Regions from separate parts of the Streptomyces sp. NPDC051776 genome, predicted to be linked through region 3. Evidence: riboswitches for the same ligand, from Rfam matches in the RefSeq annotation. Region 3 holds a riboswitch; each other region holds the start of a gene.
The links. A riboswitch is a leader RNA that binds a small molecule or an ion and turns the genes downstream of it on or off. The one in region 3 is predicted to bind cobalamin.
Positions count from the first base shown of each region.

Region 1: another riboswitch for cobalamin. It lies ahead of AB0M26_RS26700 (prenyltransferase/squalene oxidase repeat-containing protein); the one in region 3 lies ahead of metE (5-methyltetrahydropteroyltriglutamate--homocysteine S-methyltransferase).
Region 2: another riboswitch for cobalamin. It lies ahead of AB0M26_RS14360 (hypothetical protein); the one in region 3 lies ahead of metE (5-methyltetrahydropteroyltriglutamate--homocysteine S-methyltransferase).

Region 1 covers NZ_JBFAYQ010000047.1:8,540-10,796, forward strand. The annotation lists gene AB0M26_RS26700 (prenyltransferase/squalene oxidase repeat-containing protein) at 1-732, opposite strand, end outside; cobalamin riboswitch at 992-1,138, opposite strand; gene AB0M26_RS26705 (MBL fold metallo-hydrolase) at 1,250-2,257, opposite strand, start outside.
Region 2 covers NZ_JBFAYQ010000014.1:137,093-139,349, reverse strand. The annotation lists gene AB0M26_RS14365 (lytic polysaccharide monooxygenase) at 1-408, shown strand, start outside; gene AB0M26_RS14360 (hypothetical protein) at 653-1,132, opposite strand; cobalamin riboswitch at 1,172-1,356, opposite strand; gene AB0M26_RS14355 (hypothetical protein) at 1,738-2,061, opposite strand; gene AB0M26_RS14350 (helix-turn-helix domain-containing protein) at 2,145-2,257, shown strand, end outside.
Region 3 covers NZ_JBFAYQ010000005.1:227,950-230,206, forward strand. The annotation lists gene metE (5-methyltetrahydropteroyltriglutamate--homocysteine S-methyltransferase) at 1-1,298, opposite strand, end outside; cobalamin riboswitch at 1,443-1,607, opposite strand; gene AB0M26_RS07030 (helical backbone metal receptor) at 1,725-2,257, shown strand, end outside.

The DNA of each region.
Region 1 (2,257 bases), on a different contig from region 3:
CTCGGCGCAGTCCAGCGCGGTGACGTCCTCGTTGTCGTCCTTGCCGAGCGGTTCAAGTGCCAGGCCCTTGCCGAGTCCGGCCAGGGCGGCGGCGGCCGTGGCATCGGCGTTGGCGGCCAACCGGCCCTTCTTGTCGGGCTGGTAGGCGAATGCGCCGCTTTCGACGCCCTTGGCGTCACAGCCGAGCTGGAACGACATCAGCGCGTCGTACGCCGACTTGCCCTTCGGGGACCTGACGTCCTCGGGCTTCTCACCCGCGGCGGCGAAAGCGCCGATCACCACGGACGTGGAGTTGGCGTCGCTCGGGCCGCCGGGGGCGTAAGCCCAGCCACCGTCCTCGTTCTGCTTCGACTTCAGCCAGTCCACGGCCTTGCCGACCTCGGCGCCGTGGCCGCCGAGCGCGGCCAGGGCCTGGGCGGCGATGGCGGTGGCGTTGCTGTCGACCGGTGTCTTCGCGTCGCACTTCGCGGCCGCGTCCGCCCGGTACGGGGCGAAACCCCCGGAGGGGCACTGCTGTCCGGCCAGCCAGTCGACGGCCTTCCGTGCCGGGGTGACACCCGCCGTGTCCTGCGCGAGGAGGGCGACGGACTGCCGCCATACACCGTCGTACGCCGGGTCCTTGGTGCCGTACAGACCGGACGGCAGCTTCGCCGTCGGCGAAGGCTTCGCCGACGGGTCGTCGGCGCGCGCTGCCGGTGCCGCGGCCAGGCAGAGCGCGGCGGAGGCGGCCAGCGCGGCGGCGCCCCGGTGGACGGCGGCACCTGTCGCGCCCCGGCGCGCGGTGCTGCGGCGGGCTCTCGACGGCCGGGCATCCCGGCTGCGGCGTATCTTCACGGACGGTGCCTTTCGGTGGGCGGGTGCGGGCAGCGGATCCGCTGCGCACCGCGGGGCGTGCGGGATCTCGCACGCGGCGGGGCACCGGGCTCCGGCTCCGTATTCCTCGACAGTGCCGGTCACCGGCCGTGGCCGCGGGGCGCGCCACGTACGGTGACGTGAGCCGTTCACATCCGGCAGGGCGTTCCGACTCGCCGCCGTCGGAGGCGGCTCACGGTTGCGGGTCAGTGCCGGATTTGCACCAGCTTTCCCCTGTGGGATGCGATATCGACGCGCATACTCTACCGGCCTTCCGCAAGCCCTTCGAGGGAGGTCGTCCGAGGTCCGGGGACTGTTCCGCCCGTATCCACCCGTATCGCTCGTACGCCCGCGGGGGCGCGCGGGCCGGTGATGGGCAGACTCCCGCCATCCGGCGTCAAACCGCCTGATAGGTCATCGGGTCGCTGCCGGGTACGGGCTCGGCACGGCCCTGCTTCACGAGGCGCCGGAGATGGGCCGCGGCCTCGGAGACGGCGATGTTCCGGGAGCCGAAGGGGATCTGCTCCCAGGGGCGGTTCCACTCCATCCGCTCGGTGAGTTCCCAGAGCGTGAGGGGACGTTCGGTGAGCAGCGCGAGGAGGTCGGTCAGTCGGCTCTCGTGGTGCGTCAGCAACTCCCGTACGCGGGCGGGCGCGTCGGTGAACGCGTGCTGGTGGGCGGGCAGCACCTCGGCCGGGGCGAGGCGGTCGATACGCATCAGGGAGTCGAGGTAGTCGCCCAGGGGGTCGTCCCGGTCGGCGCCGGCGAGAGGACTGGCGCCGGAATCGGCGTCCGGGTCCTCGTACAGGCCGATGTGCGGGGTGATCTCGGGGAGCAGGTGATCGCCGGAGAACAGACGGCCGTTGCCCACCCGCCCGGCCGCCGGATGGGCCTCCTCCAGGTGCAGGCACACATGCCCCGGGGTGTGTCCGGGTGTCCAGATCGCTCGCAGCCGACGGCCCGGCAGATCGAGCAACTCGCCCGGGACGATGTCCCGGTCGGGCAGGGCGGCGCGGTTGCTTGGCAGCGCGCGCGCCTTCCCGGAGGCGCGCGCCTTCCGCAGTGGCGCAAGGTGCTCCTCGGGGGCGCCGGCGGCGGCGAGCCGGGCGGTCAGGTAGTCGAGCCAGGCGGCCGGTTCGGCGGCGCGGGTGCGCCGTACGACCTCGATGTCCGCGGCGTGCATGGCGATCCACGCACCGGACGCCTCGCGCACCTTCCCGGACAGACCGTGGTGGTCGGGGTGGTGGTGCGTGATGAGCACGCCGTGCAACTCCTCGACCGCCGTACCGCACGCGGCCAGGCCCGCGACGAGCGTGTCCCAGGCTTCCGGGTCGTCCCAGCCGGTGTCGACGAGGACGGGGCCGCGGTCGGTGTCGAGGAGATGGACGAGGGTGTGGCCCAGGGG
Region 2 (2,257 bases), on a different contig from region 3:
ACATTGCCCGCCGGACGCACCGGGCGCCATCTCATGTACACGGTGTGGCGCAACACCGACACTCCCGACACGTACTACTCCTGCTCCGACGTCGTGCTCACCGCGGGCAGTTCGGGGACGGGCGCGGGCAGCGGTACGGGAGCCGGCGCGTCGGACGGAGACCGGTCCGGACGGCATTCGGGCCGACAGAAGGAGAAGCAGCGGAAGCCGGACGATGGTGCCGCGCGCACGCCGGCTGACCGGCCCTCGGACAGGTCCGCCCCGTCCGGCACCGAACCGGCGGCGCAGCCCGCCTCGGCCGCGGGCGACTCCGGAGGCTTCCCCGTGATCCCGATCGCGGTCGCGGCGGCCTTCGCCCTCGCCGCCGCAGGCGCGGCGGGCGCCTACCTCCGGCGGCGCCACCGGTGAAGCGACACCGGCACCGGCGCGCCCAGCTTCGTGTACGGGCCCGACGATCGTCGTCGCGATGGCGGGGCTCGCGTGCGCGGTCGCCGGGGCGGTGACGGGCTTTCGGATGCGGGCGGCGTTGCGGCGTCCACCCCGGGCTACCGGCTACTCACGCCGCGGCAGGAAGGGAGTTCGGCAGCGGGGACGGTGACGGGCTCGGCGGGGAGCGTCGTACGGCGCGATCCCGACTGCCGCCCGCCGAGGGTCAGTTCGTGTCGGCCGGCGTTGCGGTCCGCGTACGGCGTGGCGGCGGGAAAGCGTACAACTCCAGGATGTCCGGCTGCGCCGCGATGCCGGGGCCTCCGGCGCGCACCCAGCTGACGATGTCCTCGGTCGCGTCCGGATCGTTGACCAGGCCGAGCCAGACGGGCCGGGCGCCGGCGGCGCGGGCCGCCGCCGAGGGCTGCACGACCACCACGTTGGCCCGTTCGCAGACGTCCAGGCACGCGGAGACCCGTACGGGCGCGGCCTCGGCGAGCCGGGTCGTCTGCTCCGCGTGGTCGACACCGGTGACCTTGGGGCTGCCGCAGCAGCAGTCACGGCAGACCACGATGCGGCAGGGCGCCGGGGCGGCCGGTGGCGGGTCCGAGAGCAACGGTGGCTCGGGGAAGGGTGACGCATCCGCGACCGGCGTCGGCTTCGCGACAGGTGACGCTTCGGCAACCGGTGACGGCTCCATGGGCATTGGCGCAACAACCTCCTCCTGGGGAGATCCGCCCCAGCTCTTCCGAGGAGGCGACCGCGGGAGTCTCCTGGCTCTCGGGTCGTCGCTCGTCCCGGCCTTCCCACCCGCACGCGGGTCGTGGCCTGTTCGGGATCCGCTCACCGATCACAGTGGCGGGACCGCGCCGGATTCGCACCGGCTTCCTCGTTCCGCAGTCGCCTGGTTCAAGGGGACATCATCGCAGAGGACGCCGCGCTGTTCGACGGCGCACCTCTTGACGGCGCTACCGCTCGACGACGCAGCGGCCGAGGCCGCAGTGACCGTTCGGGGGCGTACGGGGATCCGGCCAACTCGCTGTTCGTATCCGGCAGTCCGCGGGTGCTGCTGCGGGCCCTGGCGGCGTGCGCCTCCGAAGTGTCTCCTCGATGCGGATGACCCGCTCGAGGTCGTCATGGTCCCCTGTGGAACCTGCCTTCGCGCCGTTCCAGGTGGGCGGCCGCGATGCTGTCGAGCTTGCGCGGGACGGCACGCTCGGCCCGCAGCTCGGAGTTCTCGAGCAGGGACGCGGAGTCGGCGACGTCGCACGCTTCGCCGCAGGCGACGGTCGGCTGCCGGCGGGCAGGCAGTCACGCGCATGGTGGCATGTGCGGGGCGGCCACGGGCGGGCAGGTCAGGCGCGGGGAGGTCACGGGCGCCGCGGCCTCCTTCGGGGCGGCCATGGGCGGCGCGACCACGGGCGGGGTGATCACAGGCGGGTGGCCGGGCTCGTCCCGTGATGGGCGTGCGCGGCCGTACTGCACGAGAACGTCGTCCTCCCGCTCCGCGTCCCGCAATTGGGCGTCGATGCGGCGTTCGCGTCGCGCGCCGAGGAGCGCTGGGAGAGTGACGACGAGTGCGAGCGTGAGGACCAGGCCCGTCTGGATGATGAAGGTGAGCGTGGTGTCGTCCATGCCCCACACCCTCGCCGCTCCAGTACGACGTCGGCAGTGGCAGGACTGTCGCCATACCTCGAATTACTGCCATCATGGGGAACGTGCTCAGGAATGTGGCGGTACCGCTCACCCACGGGGTCAACGCCTTCGAGCTCGGCGTGATCGCCGAGGTCTTCGGCATGGACCGCAGCGATCAGGGACTTCCGGTCCTCGA
Region 3 (2,257 bases):
TGGGCGGCCGCCCGCTCCTCGTACGGCTGGGGTCGCCGGGTGTCGGCGCCGGTCACCGCCGCGCAGCGATCCCGGACGGCCGCGTCGCGGGTGAGGGCGGATCCCGCGCGGGAGGCGAGTGCGGCGCGTGAGGCGGCCAGTTGGGGTACGACGGCGTCCCGGCCTTCGCGCAACGCCCTTGCCAGGACGGCCACTTCCGCCGTCTTCTGGCGGGCGAAGGAGAGCCAGCGCGCGACCTGCGGGTCCAGATCGCGCTCGGCGGCCGCGTCCAGCGGCACGTGAAGCAGCGAGCAGGACGGTGACGGGTCGACCCGGCCCGCGAGACCGAGCAGTGTGGCCAGCGTGGAGAGCGCCCGCTCCAGGTCGGCGGCCCAGACGTTGCGGCCGTCGACCACGCCCGCGATCAGGCGGCGGTCCGGCAGACCCCCTATGGCGGCCAGCGCCTCGAGGTTGGACGCGGCGGGTCCGGTGAAGTCCAGGGCCAGCCCTTCGACGGGGGAGTCCGCCAGAACGGGCAGGGCGTCGCCGAGCGCGTCGAAGTACGAGGCGACGAGCACCTTCGGTCGCACCGGCGCTGCGCACAGCTCCCGGTAGGCGCGGGCCGTCGCGCTCAGCACCGCGCCCGGCTGGTCCTGGACGAGCACCGGCTCGTCGAACTGCACCCACTCGGCCCCCGCCTCGCGCAGATCGTCCAGCAGGGAGGCGTACACCGGCAGCAGCCGGTCCAGCAGCGTCAGCGGCTCGAAGCCGGGGGAGGCCTCCGGGGCGGGCTTGGAGAGCAGCAGAAAGCTGATGGGGCCCAGCAGCACCGGCCGGGCGGCGTATCCGGCGTCACGGGCCTCGGTGAACTCGGCCGTCTGCTTGCGGGAGTCGGGGGAGAAGACGGTGTCCTGACTCAATTCCGGTACAAGATAGTGGTAGTTGGTGTCGAACCACTTGGTCATCTCCAGGGGCTGCACATCCGCCGCACCCCGCGCCATGGCGAAGTAGGTGTCCAATTCGCCGAGCCCGGCCGCGCGGTGCCGGGCGGGAACGGCGCCGACCGCCCATGCGGTGTCCAGCACATGGTCGTAGAGCGAGAAGTCCCCCGTGGGGATCTCCTCGATGCCCGACCCGGCCGTCTCGCGCCGAGCGTCGGCGCGCAACTGCGCGGCCGTGCCCAGCAGTTCGCCCTCGGTCACGCGCCCGGCCCAGTAGCCCTCGACGGCCTTCTTCAGCTCCCGGCCGTGCCCCTGGCGGGGATAGCCGTGCAGGGTGGCCCGCCCGTGCGCCGCCCGCGCGGTCTGTATCTCGGTCACGGAACTCTCCTTCGCGAGTTCGACAGACCTCGGGAAGGCGGAGCACGCCGAGAGCGGGGGCGCACATGCGCCGCTGCTCGCTGCCGCCGACCCGCCCTCGAGGTCCCGGATGGCCGCACCCCACCGCGGGGTGCGAGCAGCGGCAGGTCTTCGGACTCGCGGGCAGGCCCGGCGTTCACGTGCTCTTCTGCGCCAGGCACCTACTGGCCGTCGCTTCCCGGACGCTGTGACGGCGTCCAGTGCGTATGACGGCGGTCGTTCCCGCACACCGCTGCGGGGCAGTCCCGGATTCCCACCGGGTTCCCTCTTGCGACGCTCCCGTCCGGCTGACGGGGCGAACCGGCTGCAGGGACAGCGTAACGCCTGGGCCGGGCCGCTCCGCGGCCCGTGTGCCTTCGGGTGTGCACCGTGCGTAGGGTGAGCACCATGCGCGTCGTATCGCTGGTGCCGTCGCTGACCGAGGCCGTGGCCGCCACGGCGCCGGGGCTGCTCGTCGGTGCCACCGCGTGGTGCAGCCACCCCGCCGACCTGGACGTCGTACGGGTCAAGGGCACCAAGAATCCGGACGTGCCCGCGATCACCGGTCTCGCGCCCGACCTCGTCCTCGCCAACGAGGAGGAGAACCGCGAGCCCGACCTGGCCGCGCTGCGTGCGGCGGGGATCGAGGTCCTCGTGACCGAAATCCGCACGCTGGAGCAGGCGTTCGCGGAGCTGGAGCGGATCCTGGTGGGCGGCTGCGGACTGGACAGGCCGCGGTGGCTGGACCAGGCCGAGGCGGCCTGGCGGGATCTGCCCGCACCCGGCTCCCCGACGGCGAGGCGTGCTGTGGTGCCGGTCTGGCGGCGGCCGTGGATGGTGCTCGGCCGGGACACCTTTGCGGGCGATGTGCTCTCCCGCCTCGGCGTCGCCAACCTCTACGCCGGTCACGCGGACCGCTATCCGAAGATCCCGGTCGGCGA